DNA from 4 places in the Luteococcus sp. genome. Region 3 is predicted to be linked to each of the others. Evidence: predicted binding sites of a transcription regulator. Region 3 holds the regulator's gene; each other region holds the start of a gene.
What was found. Region 3 encodes LexA, which represses DNA repair genes until DNA is damaged. Its sites were predicted from a motif close to TCGAACANNTGTTCGA; they were not measured.

Region 1: ACHFFZ_RS01030 (DUF222 domain-containing protein) is a predicted target of LexA. The motif match lies at 1,387-1,402, and genes of this name have one in related genera.
Region 2: recA (recombinase RecA) is a predicted target of LexA. The motif match lies at 890-905, and genes of this name have one in related genera.
Region 4: ACHFFZ_RS05685 (DUF6504 family protein) is a predicted target of LexA. The motif match lies at 2,614-2,629, and genes of this name have one in related genera.

Annotation. Positions count from the first base shown of each region.
Region 1 is NZ_JBHWOO010000021.1:24,377-28,428, forward strand. It holds gene ACHFFZ_RS01030 (DUF222 domain-containing protein) at 1-1,343, opposite strand, end outside; gene ACHFFZ_RS01035 (hypothetical protein) at 1,847-2,044, shown strand; gene ACHFFZ_RS01040 (hypothetical protein) at 2,128-2,340, shown strand; gene ACHFFZ_RS01045 (metal-dependent hydrolase) at 2,381-3,139, opposite strand; gene ACHFFZ_RS01050 (primosomal protein N') at 3,231-4,052, opposite strand, start outside.
Region 2 is NZ_JBHWOO010000194.1:19,997-24,048, forward strand. It holds gene ACHFFZ_RS11290 (amino acid permease) at 1-367, opposite strand, end outside; gene ACHFFZ_RS11295 (DUF3046 domain-containing protein) at 608-802, shown strand; gene recA (recombinase RecA) at 1,088-2,149, shown strand; gene ACHFFZ_RS11305 (regulatory protein RecX) at 2,242-2,724, shown strand; gene rny (ribonuclease Y) at 2,860-4,052, shown strand, end outside.
Region 3 is NZ_JBHWOO010000028.1:3,160-7,211, forward strand. It holds gene hflX (GTPase HflX) at 1-661, shown strand, start outside; gene ACHFFZ_RS01525 (ATP-dependent DNA helicase) at 856-2,793, shown strand; gene lexA (transcriptional repressor LexA) at 2,866-3,627, opposite strand.
Region 4 is NZ_JBHWOO010000096.1:26,272-30,323, reverse strand. It holds partial or broken gene ACHFFZ_RS05690 (DNA polymerase III subunit alpha) at 1-2,081, opposite strand, end outside; gene ACHFFZ_RS05685 (DUF6504 family protein) at 2,081-2,410, opposite strand; gene ACHFFZ_RS05680 (hypothetical protein) at 2,695-3,600, shown strand; gene ACHFFZ_RS05675 (hypothetical protein) at 3,597-3,887, shown strand; gene ACHFFZ_RS05670 (hypothetical protein) at 3,848-4,052, shown strand, end outside.

The sequences.
Region 1 (4,052 bases), on a different contig from region 3:
GCCGACACGGACGGTGACCGGGTTGGAGCCATGGTTGGGCCCGTGGTGCTGGGCGGTGGCGTCCACGCGATGGTGTGGTCCAGGTCGAGACCGGCGGAGCGCCTGGTGGAGCCGGGGAAAACCTCATAGGGGTTGCGGTACTCGATCGCCTCGCGCATCGTCGGCGGGCACTCGTAGGAGTCCGACGGCACCTGGTGGTTGGCGTCAATGACGGGCCGGACGGTGATGCGATGGCCGGGGAGCAAATGGTCGAGCCACTCGGCCAGCAAGGGTTGGAGTTTCGCTGCCCTGGCCGGGCCGCTGCCGGCGACGAGCGTTTCGTCGCTGATGTGGACGACGAGGTCCGCCCGTGGTTCGAGAGCTGTGAGCTGCGCCGGTGTGAGGGCCGGAAGGTCGATCATCCGAGCGTCGTGCAGGATCTGGGCGAGTGGCGCCTCGCCGGGCTCGACCTGGGCAACCCTTTCACCGTCGCAGCTGGCGTCCTCTCGGGTGCCCTCGACTGGCTCAGGGTTAGGCGCCGCGGCCGAATCGCTCCTGCGATCCTTGGCCGCACAGTGGTCGATGGGCAGCTCGTCCAGGAGGTCAGCCTGCAACAGGTTCAAGGCACGAGCAGGCGAGGCCAGCAGGCCGAGGGCCTGGGCGCGACGGGCGTCACGGCCACCCGGGGCACCGCCGGCAGCCAGGACCTGTGAGACCTTCTCGACTGCAGCCTCCAGACGCAGGCCGTCGGGCGCGTCCAGGACGGCGTCGACGCCGGCCACCCCATCTACCATCTGCCCGATCCACACCCCACGTGAGTCCAGGGCCGACTGGCGTCGTTCCTCCGCCTCCTCGACGGGAAGGTGTGCAAGCACGAGCCCGTCGACGAGCTCCTGCACTCGCCTCAAGGTCATGCCGACGACCTGACGGGCCAGCTGCAGATCCACCAGACCAGCCGCGTGCGCGTCCAGGACACGAGTGGCGCTCGCCATCTGGCGTCCGTGCCAAACCGGAACCCGGCCCTCCAGGACCAGGCTCCAGACGCGCGGCAACCGGTGGCGAAGATCGAGGGCATCCGCGATGAGTGACTTCACCGTCACGTCCCGCAGGTCGAGCACTGCAGCCAGCTCCAAGGTGCAGAACTCGGCCACCTGCGGGGTGCCGTCACCACCGAAGCCCACCATCCGCTGCTGCCCGGGCAGCACGTGCATCGGCACGTCGACGTGTCCGTAGAGGTCCGCGAAATGTACGGCAAGGACCAGCTCCTCGACCTCCAAGGACCGCCGCCTGGCCTTGATCTGCTTGAAGGCCTCGACCGTGGAGACGGCATCGTGCGGCAGGTCGTTCGTGACCGTCAGCGTCATGACCTGCCCCCTCCCCGAGTGACTGATTCGATACTTCATTCTATCGAACATGTGATCGAAAACAAGTGTTTGGGGAAACCTTCGGCGTGCGATCCGAATGGCAAGCGCGCTCACGCAGGTACTGCAGGAAGAGCTGGTGAACGGAACCGCCCCGCCGTCCGCCCTTTCATCGCGCGACAGCTGCGTGAGCATCCTCAACAAAGGCTTCGGCTGGTGGCCGGAGCCGCGGTGGGATGGCCCGATGCTGGAGCTGCCGGGGCGGCGCCACCTGGTCTTCTCTGGGCCACCGGGAGACCTGCGTCAGTGGCCCGGATGCGATGAGCTTGGCAGTTCAGGGCAGTCGGCGTCTCTGATGTGGCCCTCAGATCGCAGCTGGGTTCTTGCCACGGAGATCGATTGGGACTTCACCCTGCTCGCATCCTCTGCGCGCGTGCGTTCATGGCCGAGTTCGCCAAGTTCACCGCCGAAGATCAGTGCACTGAGGGGTCGCTGAGGCACTGACGGTGGCCCGGCTTCCTGGGCTCCAGCAGCGGGGAGCCCGCCATGTGTGCTTCTTCGCCAACACCCGCAACCGGGCTTCGCTCGCCCTCCACGCACGGATCGGATTCCGCGAGATCACCCGCGACTTCACGATCCCCACAGTGAGCTTCGCCGGTGGTGAAGGAGTGCTGGCCCAGTGGGATGCCGCATGTCGTGCGTGACACCTTCCGTACCTCCAAGACCACGGCGGCAGCCCCCTTCATGCTGCGATACCGAAGATCCCCAAGGACGAGGAGGCCCAAAGATGAGCCCGTTCAACCGCTCCGCCAGCCTGGTGCTGTCCGTCATCGGTCTGCTCGCCTGTTGGCGTCTGGCCTTCCACTGGTTCCCGGAAGAGCTTGACCGCGCCGGTTGGACCCCGACGGCCGTCACCCAACTTGTCGGTCTGGTCGTTCTTGCCGCACTCATGGTCGTCGGTCCCATCCGACGAGCCCTGCGGCGCACAGCTGCCGCCTGACCGGAAGGGCCACACCCTCCAGCCAGGCTCGAGGTCCTCGTCAGCGCGTGAAGGCTGCCCGCAGGTCCCGTCCGGTGTGACGCCAGGACTCGACCGAGCTCACCACGTCGACCCAGGTCACGCCAGCCCTCAGCAGGACGAGCCAGGTGAGCCCGGCGCACAGCGACCACCACACCGGCCCGTTCTCCATGAAGTGGTCGGTGGACAGGTTCGCCAGCCGGAAACGCTTGCGACTGACCGGCCACAGCCACGGGCAGCCCTGACGGGTCAACGCGTCGGTGGGGACGATGGCGTGCGAGAAGGCACCGACGCCGACACCCCAGGTCAGGGCCTGCCACGGGAAGGTCGCGGTACGCCCCGAGTCGATCAGCCAGACGACCCCCGCGAGACACATCAGCGTGTGGGCCACGGCGCTGGACTTGCGGAAGCGAATGTGCAGCGCCGCCGATCCGATGGCCAGCACGAAGGCGGCCCAGAGCGTCGCCGGCCAGCCACCCAGGCCCACGAGCCACCAGCTCAACGCTGTGAACACCACCACCCCGAGGATGCTGTGGGTGCCGTTGCGGTGGCCACCCGAGATCGCGGCGACGACGACCGTGACGGCCTTGCTCACCGGGCCCAGGCTGCGCGCGACGGTGGCGTGGCGGTGGTCGAGGTCGGGCAGCATCGCTCCCCCGGCCGCGCCCACCACCGCCAGGCAGGTGCCCGTGGTGGTGTCGGGCATGCCCAAGGGTGTGAACAGGGGTTGCAGTGCCAAGGTCATGACGACCCCGGCCAGGGCGTGGGTGCGACCCATCATGCGGGTGGGATCCCTTCAAGGGCAGGCGAACAGAAGCGGCGAACCTATCGCACAGGTGTTCGATCGGCCAAGTCCACAGCTCTGGCCGGGATCAGGCCAGACGCGACGGGTCCACCCGGACCCGCAGCGCACCGGCAGACTTCTTGGCCGAGCGCACCCCCAGCGCCGCCCGGGCCGCCCGGACCAGCTCCCGGCCACTGGCCAGCGGCGTGCGCAGCGTCAGCCGGTCCAGCGGCTCCTCGCTGGCAGCCGACGGCGGCAGGGGCACCGGGCCCAGCACGTCGACCACCTCGGGCAGCTCCGCCACCTGCACGAAGTCACGCAGCGCCTCGGAGCTGCCCTCCACGGTGAGGAACTTCACGGCCGGCGGCAGCCGCGCCTCACGCCGGTCGGCGAGCTCGCGGGCGGCAAAGCCCGCCGGGTCGACGCGCACCAGCGCCTGGATGGTGCGGTCCTCGCTCGGCCCGACGACGGCCACAGTCCCGCCCTGGTCGCCGCCGCGCACCAGGCCGAGCACGTTCAGCCAGCGCCGCAGTGCCTCCTCGCTGGCCCGCAGGTCGGGGCGCTGGAGCAACATCGTGGTGTCCAGCAGCACCGCCGCCGCATAGCCCAGCTCGGCCACCGGTTCGGCTCCGGGGGTGGCGACGACCAGAGCTGACTCGCCCGCCACCCTGGCGCGCACGTGGTCGCCCGAGGAGTCGACGACGGACACTCCGGGGAAGGAACGGCCCAGTTCCTCGGTGGTGCGCACCGACCCGACGACGGGGGCCCGTAGCCGGTCGTCGCCGCAGGTCTGGCAGCGCCAGCCCACCACCAGCCGACCACACCAGCCGCAGGAGAGCTGGCGTTGTCCGTCGCTCCGTCTACCCTGCACGGGCCCCTGGCAGTGGGGGCAGCGCACGGGGGTGCGGCA
Region 2 (4,052 bases), on a different contig from region 3:
TCACCACCCAGCACATCCAATAGGTCCAGCCGACGTAGAAGCCGGCCCAGGGGCCCACGAGGTCGGTGGCGAAGTCCGCGAAGGACTTGTAGGCGAGGTTGGACAGCAGCAGCTCGCCCATGGCCCGCATCACGAAGTAGAGGAAGAAGCCGATCACCAGGTAGACCAGCAGGATCGAGGGGCCAGCGAGGTGGATCGTGCGTCCGGCGCCGAGGAACAGGCCGGTGCCGATGGCTCCGCCGATCGCGATCAGCTGCAGGTGGCGGTTCTTGAGTTCACGCTTGAGCTCGTGCTCGTGCTCGTCCCCGTCAAGGACAGTGGCCCCGGACGTGTCCGGAGACTCGGTCCTGGTCTTCTGGGTTGCCATGGCATCCCCGTCATTGGGTTGCATCTGTGAGTACCTTCCGTCATGGGTAGGGGGATCCTCCGCACCCGTCCACTCGTCGGCTCTGACGCATGCTGGCACGAAGGACCACCGGTAGGTCTTCTTTCAGGCTAGCCATCCAAGCGGTCGATTCACGGGATGACGAGGCAAATGTTGCAGATCTCACGCCGGTGGGCCCACCGGGGGCGCCGGGTAGGCTGATCGTCATGACGGGATCCTGCAATGAGTGAGACCGAACTGTGGCGGCGCATGGCGCAGTGGCTTCCTGAGGGCACCGTCGAGTACTGGGCGGAGATGGTGGTGCTGGCAGAGTTGGACGGGTGCACCGTCCGTGAGGCTCTAGCTCAGGGAGTGCCGGCTCAGGCCATCTGGCGAGCCGTGTGGGCAATGCTGGAGCTTCCGCCCAGCGCTCGCTGAGCCAGGGCCGCGGCCCCGTCCCGGGGAGCGGCGCCCCAGCAGGGTGTGGCTGGCCTGAGGGGGCGGCAGCGCGCCACATTGTTGCAATCGAACAATTGTTCTAGGCTGGGCGCGTCCTACCGATCAGACGCAGGCAAGAGCGCTGAGGGCTTGTCCACATGGCAGGTTGTCCACAGCGGCGGCACCGACGTGAAAAATTGTCAGAGCCGATTCCTAGAGTCCTCGGTGAATGCAGGACACCCCATTTCGACCGGGCAGGTGCCCGGACCAGGAAGGAAGGCCGTCATGGCTGTTGCAGACCGCACGAAGGCTCTCGAGGCCGCATTGGCCCAGATCGAGAAGCAGCACGGCAAGGGGAGTGTGATGCGTCTGGGTGACGAGACCCGCGTCCCGATCGCCTTCATCCCCACCGGTTCGGTCTCGCTGGACATCGCACTCGGCATTGGCGGGCTGCCCCGCGGCCGCATCGTCGAGATCTACGGTCCTGAGTCCAGCGGCAAGACGACCGTCGCTCTGCACGCCGTGGCCAATGCCCAGAAGGCGGGTGGCATCTGCGCCTTCATCGACGCCGAGCACGCGCTCGATCCCGACTACGCCGAGAAGCTCGGTGTCGACACCGATGCCCTGCTGGTCAGCCAGCCCGACAATGGTGAGCAGGCCCTCGAGATCGCCGACATGCTGGTCCGTTCGGGAGCCCTCGACCTGATCGTCATCGACTCCGTGGCCGCCCTGACCCCCCGCGCCGAGATTGAGGGCGAGATGGGTGACAGTCACGTCGGTCTCCAGGCCCGACTGATGAGCCAGGCGCTGCGCAAGATGACCGGTGCCCTCAGCCAGGCCGGAACCACCGCAATCTTCATCAACCAGTTGCGCGAGAAGATCGGCGTGATGTTCGGTTCGCCCGAGACCACCACCGGCGGCAAGGCGCTGAAGTTCTACTCCTCGGTGCGTCTGGACGTCCGCCGCATCGAGACCCTGAAGGACGGCACGGAGCCCGTCGGCAACCGCACCCGCGTCAAGATCGTCAAGAACAAGGTGGCCCCTCCCTTCAAGCAGGCCGAGTTCGACATCCTCTACGGCCAGGGGATCAGCCGGGAGGGAAGCCTGATCGACATGGGTGTCGACAAGGGTGTGATCCGCAAGGCCGGTGCGTGGTTCACCTATGGCACCGACCAGTTGGGCCAGGGCAAGGAGAATGCCCGCAACTTCCTCAAGAAGAACCCGGAGGTGGCGGACGAGATCGAGGCCAAGATCCTCGCTGCCCTGGGCATGGGGGAGCAGCCCGAGGAGAAGACCGACGAGGTGCCCGAGGGTATCGATCCGGTGACCGGCGAAGTCGCCTTCTGAGGCGGACGTAGCCCCGGATGAGTCACCAAGGGTTCGGACGACGGCCTGCGCGGGAAGCTCCCGCGCAGGCCGCTGGTCCTGACGCCGACCCGATGGAGGTGGCGCGCGAGATCGCGCTGCGCATCCTCACCATGCGCGACCACTCCCGTCAGGAGCTGGCGGGCAAACTCGATGCCAAGGGCGTGCCCGAGGACGTGCGGGACGAGCTGCTGGATCGCTTCGAGGAAGTGGGCCTGGTCAACGACGAGAGCTTCGCCCAGCAGTGGACCCGAGCCCGTCGGTCCAGCCGCAAACTGTCGAAGATGGCCGTGCGGCGTGAGCTCCAGACCAAGGGTGTCGACCGAGACCTCATCGACCAGACCTTGGACGAGATCGACCACGACAGCGAGGTGGCCCTGGCCACCGAGCTGGCGCGCAAGAAGTGGCGCTCGGTCCACTCGCTGCCACGCGAGGTGGCCTACCGCAGGATGGCGGGTGCACTGGCACGCAAGGGCTATTCCTCCAGCGTGGTCAGTCAGGTGCTCCGAGAGGTGATGGACTCCGACCGGGGCCCCTACGAGACCGGCCAGTGGTGACGGGCTGGCCGCCGACGGTCGATCGTCTTGCCCGTGGTCGGGCCGACAACTAGCCTCGAAGGAGAAGTGGAGGCCACTTCGTCGAGCTGTCGGACCCCACCCCCTCGCGACCGCCTCCCACGAGGAGGAGGAACGATGGTCTGGCTCTGGGTTGCTCTGGGTGTGATGGTGCTGCTGGCGAGTGGATTGGCAGCAGCACTCGTCCAGACCCGGCGCGTCGGCCGGGAACAGGCACGCCTCGAGGAGGACGTGGCCCATCGGCGCGAAGCCGCGCTGGATCGTCGCGAGGCCGAACTGGCAAGCCGTGAGCAGGAAGTGGCCGACCAGCGCCAGCGCGACGAGCAGGAACGCCAGGAACTTGCCAAGGCGCGCCAGCAGGCGGACCGGGACAGGAGCGAGCTGCGCGATCGCACGGACCAGGCCGCCAGCAGTGCTGCCTCGGCCGAGTCACGACGCTCCGAGCTCGAGCGGCGCCTGGCCGAGGTGCAGCAGCGCACCGAGCTGGAGGAGGAGCGAATCCGTCTCGAGCAAGCCGACCTGCGCCAGCTCCGCTCCACCTTGGAGACCCGCGAGCAGCGACTGGGGGAGCGCGAGGACCGCGCGCTGGCCGAGTCGCACGACATCCAGGCCCGACTGGACGAGATCGCCGAGTCGCAGGAGCAAGTACAGGCCGACCGGGAACGAGCCGCCGAGGAGCTGCAGCGCGTCGCCGGTCTCGACCAGGTCCAGGCCCGCGCGGAGGTCATTGCCCAGGCCGAGCACGAGGCCCGGCTGGAGGCGACCACATTGGCGCGAGACATCGAACGGAAGGCCCGCCAGCAGGCCGACTCCCGCGCCCGCGGCATCATCGTCACCGCCATCCAGCGCCTGGCCTCCGAGCAGACCTCCGAATCGGTGGTGAGCACCCTCGACCTTCCCAGCGACGAGATGAAGGGGCGCATCATCGGCCGTGAGGGCCGCAACATCCGTCACTTCGAGCAGGTCACCGGCGTCAACGTGATGATCGACGACACGCCCGGTTCGGTGCTGCTCAGCTGCTTCGATCCGGTGCGCCGGGAGACGGCACGCCTCACGCTAGCGGAACTGGTCGCCGACGGCCGGATCCACCCGGCACGCATCGAAGAGGTGCACGAGCGCAGCACCGAACGCATCCACGAGCGCATCCTGCGCGCCGCCGAGGATGCACTGGCCGAAGTGGGGATCTCCGACATCGACCCCGCCCTGCTGCCCACCATCGGAGCCCTGCGCTATCGCACCAGCTACGGCCAGAACGTGCTGCGCCACCTGGTCGAGTGCGGCCACCTGGCCGGCATGATGGCAGCCGAGCT
Region 3 (4,052 bases):
GATCGTGGGCTACACCAATGCTGGCAAGTCGTCGATCCTCAACCGGATCACCGACGCCGGTGTGCTGGTGGAGAATGCCCTGTTCGCCACGCTGGACCCGACGACCCGTCGTCACACCACGCCCGACGGGCGCGTCTACACCCTCACCGACACTGTCGGTTTCGTGCGCCACCTGCCCCACGACCTGGTGGAGGCCTTCAAATCCACGCTGGAGGAGTCGGCGCAGGCGGACCTTTTGCTGCACGTCGTGGACGGGTCCGACCCCGACCCGGTGGGCCAGGTGCACGCCGTGCGCACGGTGCTCAACGAGATCGGCGCCGGCAATGTCCCCGAACAGCTGGTGATCAACAAGGTCGATGCGGCCGATGACGACAGCCTGCAGGTGCTGCGCACCCAGTATCCCGAGGCCGTCTTCGTCTCCGCCCGGACGGGGGAGGGCATCGAGGAGCTGCGGGCCGTGGCCGAGAGCCGACTGCCCAGCCCGGAGGTCTCCGTCGACGCGCTGATCCCCTATGGTCGTGGCGACCTGGTGGACCGCATCCACAAGCACGGCCAGCTGGTCACCGTCGAGCACACCGGCGAGGGCACCCGCGTCGTGGCCCGGGTGCATCCGGACCTGGCCGGAGAGCTCAAGGCCTTCGAGGTGCAGGACCCGTCGTGACCCGCACGGCGGGCCCGGTCCGCAGGTAGGCTGGCCCGATGCCGTCTGCCGAGAAGAAGAACGAGTCCGCCTCGGCCCAGCCGGAGCAGGAAGTTGCCGCGTCCAAGACGAGCACCAGCCAGGTGAGCTCGGCCGAGGTGCTGCAGGCTGCGGTGTCCGCGATCGGCGGGACCCCGCGGCCCGGCCAGCAGCAGATGGCCGAGGCCATCGAGGCGGCGATCGACACCGGCGAACACCTGCTGGTGCAGGCAGGCACTGGCACCGGCAAGTCGCTGGGCTACCTCGCCCCGGCCTTGCTGCACGTGCAGTCCACCCGCCAGCGGATCGTCATCGCCACCGCCACCCTGGCCCTGCAGGCGCAGCTGGCCACTTCCGACATCCCCAATGCCCTCAAAGCGGTCCGCGAGGTGACCGGGCGCGAACCCAGCCATGCCATCCTCAAGGGCCGCACGAACTATGCCTGCCTGCTCAAGACGCGCGATGGCATCGCCGACGAGCAGGACACGCTGCTGGGCGGCGCCGAGCTCGCCGACGGGCTTCGCAAGTCCAGCGCCGATGCCGACTCGGTGCTGGGCGCCGAGGTGATCATGCTGCGCGAGTGGGCCGAGCAGCAGCTCAAGGACCGCCAGCTCGCCGACCGCGACGACGCCCCCGCCCACAGCCCCCGCTCCTGGGGCCTGGTCTCGATGCCGGTGCGCGAGTGCCTGGGCGTCAACCGGTGCCCCTACGGCTCGGAGTGCTTCGTCGAGTCCTCCCGCGAGAAGGCCCGGGCATCGCAGCTGGTGGTCACCAACCATGCGCTGTTGGCGATCGATGCCATGCATGGAGGCACCGCGCTGCCGGAGCACGAGGTCGTGATCATCGACGAGGCGCACGAACTGGTGGGCAGGGTCACCGGGGCCGCCTCGGCTGAGCTCAGCCCCCAGCTGGTTGAGCGGGTCGCCAAGCGGGTGCTGCCCTGGCTCAGCGACGACCTGGGCCTGGAGTTCCTGGAGTCGGCCGACATCCTGCGGGTGGCTCTGGACGAGACCGACCTGGCCCGCATCTCCCAGCCCGGGGGTGCGGCGGTGACCGCCTTCGAGTCCATCCGCGACGTGGCCCGTCGGGTGGTCAGCGGCCTGGGAGGCAAGGCTGCCGACAAGAACCGCAAGGATGTCGACCCGGAGCAACAGCAGGCGGCCGCGGCCGCCAAGGAGGTCTTCGACATTGCAGAGCGGATGGCGGACCTGTCCAGCAATGACGTGGTCTGGGTCAGCGAGCGGGAACGCTTCGGCCGTCAGGCACAGGTGGCGCCGCTGAGCGTGGCCGGGCTGATGCGCGAGAAGGTCCTGGGGGAGAGGACGACCATCCTCACTTCGGCGACGCTCAAGATCGGCGGCGACTTCACCCAGGTGGCGGGCCAGATCGGGCTGCGCAAGGCCGACCGGTTGGTGGGTGACCAGCATGACCCGGACAATGCGCTGGCCTGGCGCGGGTTCGACGTCGGCACCCCCTTCGACTACCGCAAGCAGGGCATCCTCTACGTGCCCCGGAACCTGCCGCGGCCCCGGCGTGACGGGACGGCTCCGGAGGTGCTCGAGGAGGTCGCCGAGCTGGTCTGGGCGGCGGGTGGCAGGACCCTGGGGCTGTTCAGCTCCCAGCGCGCCGCGGAGGCCGCCGCCAAGCACGTGCGCCAGCAGCTGCCGAAGATGACCGTCCTGTGCCAGGGCGATGCCCAGTTGTCGGAGCTCACCCGCCAGTTCGCCGTCGACCCGGAGGTGAGCCTGTTCGGCACGGTCTCGTTGTGGCAGGGGATCGACGTGCCGGGAGAGACCTGCCAGCTGGTGATCATCGACAAGATCCCCTTCCCGCGCCCCGACGACCCGCTGGTGCTGGCCCGTCAGGAGGCGGTGACGCAGGCCGGCGGCAATGGCTTCATGTCGGTGGCGGCCACCCATGCCGGTCTGCTGATGGCCCAGGGTGCCGGGCGCCTGGTGCGTCGCGTCACCGACCGGGGCGTGGTGGCGGTGCTGGACCCCCGGCTGGTGACGGCACGCTATGGCGGCTTCCTGCGGGCCTCGATGCCCGACTTCTGGATGACAGCCGAGCGCGAGGTGGCCGTCGGAGCGCTGCGGCGTCTGCAGGAGGGATAGTCCTCGAGCATGTCGAGGGGGCCGCCCACGCGCCGTGGGTGGCCCCTTCTTCATAGGCGCGGAGGGCGCGCCTCAGACGCGACGCAGCACCGCGACGACCTTGCCGAGGATCCTCGCGTGGTTGCCGTCGATGGGGGAGTACTGCTCGTTGTGTGGCATCAGCCAGACCTGGCCAGGCGTCTTCTTGAGGGTCTTGACGGTTGCCTCGTCGTCGAGCAGCGCCGCGACGATGTCGCCATTGTCGGCATCGTCCTGCTGCCGGACCGCCACCCAGTCGCCGTCGCAGATGGCGGCGTCGACCATCGAGTCGCCGCGGACCTCGAGCAGAAAGGTCGTGCCCTCGCCCACCAGCTGGCGGGGCAGGGGGAAGACCTCCTCGATGCGCTCCTCGGCCAGGATCGGCCCGCCGGCGGCGATGCGTCCCACCATCGGGACGTTGACGGCGGTGGGGAAGCTGTCGCCCACGTCGGTGGGGTCGTTGGCCTCGGCCTCGGTGGGGAGCATGGACGGGGGTAGGTGCACCTCCATGGCGCGCGGCTGGCCCGGGATGCGGCGGATGTAGCCCAGCGACTCCAGCTGCTTGAGCTGGTGCGAGACGCTGGACGAGCTGGCCAGGCCGGCATGCTCGCCGATTTCGCGCATGCTGGGCGGATAGCCCCGGGTCTCCAGGCTCTCCCGGATCACCTCGAGCACGCGGCGCTGGCGTGGGCTCATGCCGTCGACGCTGGGCTCCACCAGCTTGCGCCCGCGCGAGAGCTCCTTGCGGACCTCCTCGTCACTGGGACGCCCGACGGGTCGACGCGCCTGTGCCTTGCCCCTCATTCCACTTGCCATGGAACAAGACTAGTGCGCACGACCGCTCCCAATCAAACATCTGTTCGAGGTACTCCCCGCCAGCTCCCGGGGCGCACGAGCGGCCTCTCGTGGACGGTCTGGAGCCAGTCGCCGCAAAACTGTCAGAGGGGGCTGTTTGACTCGGTCGCGAGCGCGAAACCTGAAGCTTTCGGTCGCAATCGAACAATCGTTTGATTGCGACGGGGATCGAGGTTAGTGTTCAAGCATCGAACACCTGTTCGACGGGCGGATGGCTCGCGGCAGGGTTTGTCCAGACCTGAGGAGTAGTCATGAGTGCAACCTTTGTCGCGAGGATCCCGGCCGTCACCCCGGCATCGATCCGTCGTCGCGGAGAAGGGCGCCTGCGTGGGCCAGCGGCCAGGCCGCTGCAGCCCGCCATGCCGGTGGGGCGGCCCGTGCAGCCC
Region 4 (4,052 bases), on a different contig from region 3:
ACCGGCTCCAGGTCGGGGTGCGGATAGCGGGCTGGCGCCCAGCCCTGGCGCGCCTCGAGGAAGGGCACCACCATGTTCGACTTCACCGGCCCGGGACGGAAGAGCGAGATGTCGATGATGATGTCGCCGAAGTTGCTGGGGCCGAACTTGCCGACCAGCTCGCGCTGGCCCGGCGACTCGATCTGGAAACAGCCCAGTGTCTGGGCGTGGGCGATCATGTCGTAGACCTCGGGGTCGTCGAAGGGCGCCAGGGCGTCCAGCTCGGGGCGGGGCTGGCCGGTGCGCTCCAACTCGTCGACGGCATGGGCCATCGCCGACTGCATCCTGATGCCCAGCACGTCGAGCTTGAGCAGGCCCAGCTCCTCGACGTCCTGCTTGTCGAACTGGCTCATCGGGAAGCCCCCGTGGCTGGCCTCCAGCGGGCTGCGGTCGGCCAGGGTGGCATCACTCAGCACGATCCCGCACGGGTGCAGCGCCACATGGCGCGGCAGGCCGTCGAGGGACTCCACCAGCTCGAAGAAGCGCTGGTACCGGGTCTCGCCGAGCCCCAGGTGGCGCAGCTCGGGCAGTTCCTCCAAGGCCTTGCGGGCATCACGCGCGCGCACGTGGGGAAAGGCCTTGGCAATCTGGTCGGTCTCGGACGGCGGCAGGCCCAGGGCGGCGCCGACATCGCGCACGGCATGGCGCACTCGGTAGGTCTCCATCATCGCGACGCAGGCCACCCGCCGTCCCCCGAAGACCTCCAGCACCTTCTCGTAGATCTCGGTACGCCGGGCACTCTCCACGTCGAGGTCGATGTCGGGCAGGCTGTGGCGCAGCGGGGACAGGAAACGCTCCATCAGCAGCCCGTGGGCCATCGGGTCCACGCCCGAGATCCCGAGCAGGTGGTTGACCAGGCTGCCGGCCCCCGAACCGCGCGCGGCACACCGGATGCCCATCGCGCGCACCATCCGCACCACCTCGGCGACGGTGAGGAAGTAGGAGGCATAGCCCATCTGGCCGATCACGGACAGCTCCTGGCCGAGCCGCTCCTGGAGCTCGGCGGTGGGCCGGACGTAGCGGGAGCCGATGCCTGCCTCGCAGCGGGCGCGCAGCTCCGTCATCGCCCCGGCGCTGGTGGTGCCCAGCAGCTCGAACTCGGGCAGGTGCAGCTCGCCCAGCCCGATGTCGGCCCGGGGGTCGAGCCGGGAGCGCAGGGCGGTGGTGCGGGTCTGGGCCAGCATCTCGGCGGCGCCGTGGCGGCCGCGGCCGGCCAGCACCGCCACCTGCTCGGCCAGGGCCAGCATCTGCTTGCCGGGCTTGAGGTGGGCCTCGGCATTGCTGCGGTCCACATTGCGCCGGTCGAGGGGCACGCGGCGCCGGGCGGCGTCCAGGACGTCGACGGTGGCGGCCTGGTGGCGGTGGGTCATCCGCACCTGGTTGGTGAGCACGGCAGCCACCCGGTGCTCGTCGGCGATCGCGACCATGGCGGCGGCATGCCGGGCGCTGCCGCTGGCCCCCTCGGCGCTCTGGTGGTGGGTGGCGGCCACCACCAGCTGCCCGGGATCGACCGCCTGCAGCCACTGCCGCAACTCCTCGCGTGCCTGGTCATGGCGACCCGCCAGGACGTGCTCGCCATAGGGGGAGTCGGCGCCCAGCAGCACCAGCAGGTGCCCCGAGGAGGCGTGCCGTGCCAGCAACTCCCGGCTGGCGACGGGCCTGCCGCGCTCACCGGACAGGTGGGCCTGGGTGACCAGCCGGCACATCTCGGCCCAGCCCTGGCGGCTGGTGGCCATCGTCACCACCCGCGGGTGCCGGGGGTCGCGCAGCTGTCCACCCTTGGCTGCGGTGCGCCGCCCCGCGGGTCCGGACGGGGCAGGGTGTTGGTGGGGTACGGCCAGGTCGACGCCCACCACGGGGGCGATCCCGGAACGCTGGCAGGCGTCGGCGAAGCGCACCGCGCCGTAGAGTCCGTCGCGGTCGGTCAGCGCCAGGGTGTCCATGTCCTGGGCGGCAGCGGCGGCCACCAGTTCATCCGGATGACTGGCGCCGTACTGCAGCGAATGGCCCGAGGCCACGCGCAGGTGCACGAAGGGGTCCATCAGTCCAGCACCGCCCGCATCCGCCACTGCTCGCCACCGTGGTGGACCAGCTCGTAGACGCCGCGGCGGGCCAGCCGCCCGTCGGCGGCCTCCAGTCGCCAGACCTCGCGCTCACCCAGCGGGTCGGCACCCTCGCAGGTTTCCGGGCGCCACCAGTCCCCCGCCTCGATCCAGCGCTGGTGGACGCACAGCACCCGCCACAGCCGGTTGCGCCACAGGAAGAGGCTGGGACCCTCCTGGTCCTGGCCCGCCTCCTGCGGCACGGCCCCCTGCGGGGGCGTGATGCGTCCCATCCGCACCTCGACGACATCATCACACCTGCGCATCATGGTCCTCCCCTGGCCGGTTCCTCGTGGTGACTCCCCCCATCACGAGTCCTGGGAACACGTGCCGACCCGGGCAGGGATGCCCGGCAGCGCCGGGGGTCGAGGCCGACCCCACCGGGCATCCCTTGCTCGAAGGAGGCCGGGCCTCGTCAGGCCGCGGCCGTACGAGAGGGTCGGGCTCCCTGCAGTGGAACCACGACAGCCAATCGAACACCCGTTCGAGCAAGGACAACTATAGACATGGGCTCGGACAAAAGAACAGCACCGCCACCATCGCGGGCACCGTGATGTCCTCCGGAGCATTCGTGGGGGATGATGGATCCCTGCCACAGCAAAGGATCACCCGCGCCGAGAGGAATGGGAACCAGTCCTTCGCCGATGTCCTGGCCGAAGCCGTCTCCAGTCGCCACGTCACCCTGGACCGGTTGAGCCAGGAACTGAAGGCGGCCGGCACCCCCGTCTCCATCGCCACCCTGAGCTACTGGCAGACCGGCCGCTCGATCCCCACCCGAGTAGGGTCGCTGAAGGCCCTGGCCGTCCTGGAGCAGCTGCTGCGCCTGCCGGCCGGCCACCTGGCCGCCGCCCTGGGCCAGCTGCACGGTGACGACCGCATGGCGCGCCTGCTGGCCGAACTGGACTTCCCCCCACAGCAGGACTTCACCACCCAGACCGTGCACCACCGGACCCATTTCTCGCTCCAGCAGCACGAGCAGCGCGAGACCGTCATCCAGCTCATCCAGGCCGACGAGGACCAGCTGCGCCGCATACCCCTGGTGCGGCAGGCCGACGAGGACCAGGCCCCGCCGGAGATGACCGATCCCGTCGGCTGCCGCATCGGCGAGCAAGTCTCCTCCGTCGATCTCGGGCTGACCCTGATCGAACTGGAGCTGGAGCAACCCCTGCAGCTGGGCGAGATGGCCATGTTGGAACACACCACGACCTGGCCCGTGGCCGAGACCCAGGTCCACACCTTCGCCCATGCAATGCTGCGGCCTGTCAGCTTCCTGGTGCTCGAACTGCTCTTCGCCGACACCCTGCCCCGCCACGCCGACTACCTGCGCTACCAACTCGGCGCCCTCGACCCCGACCTCGACCGAGCCCCCGGCCAGCCCATGGAGGGGACCGACTTCTTCCAGCTGGCCCTCGCCAATGCCGCGGCCGGCACCCACCACCTGCGCTGGGAGATGCCATGACCCTCCGGTCGACCGAATTCACCTTCGCCGAGGTGCTCTCCCAAGCCGTCGGGGAGCTGGACCGGTTGAGCACCCGGCTGTCCCAGCTGGGCACGCCGACCTCGATCGCCACCCTCAGCTACTGGCAGACCGGGCGCTCGCTGCCCACCCGTGCCCGCTCGCTCAAGGCCATCGAGCACCTGGAAAGGATCCTCGGCGTCCCCACCGGGCACTTGGTCCGCTCGCTGCCGGGCGACCAGATGAGCCGTTGGACCCCCAGGCCGCAGTGGACGGCGGCCCCGACATGATGGAGGCCCTGGACTCCCTGGGGCTGGACCTGAACCGCCATTCCACCAACCAGACCCTCCAGGCCACCTACTTCGTCAGCGAGGACCGGCTGCACATGACCGAGCGCATCCGCCAGCTGGCGCGCGCCGGCGAGGACGGCTGGAACCGCTTCCCGATCGTGCTGG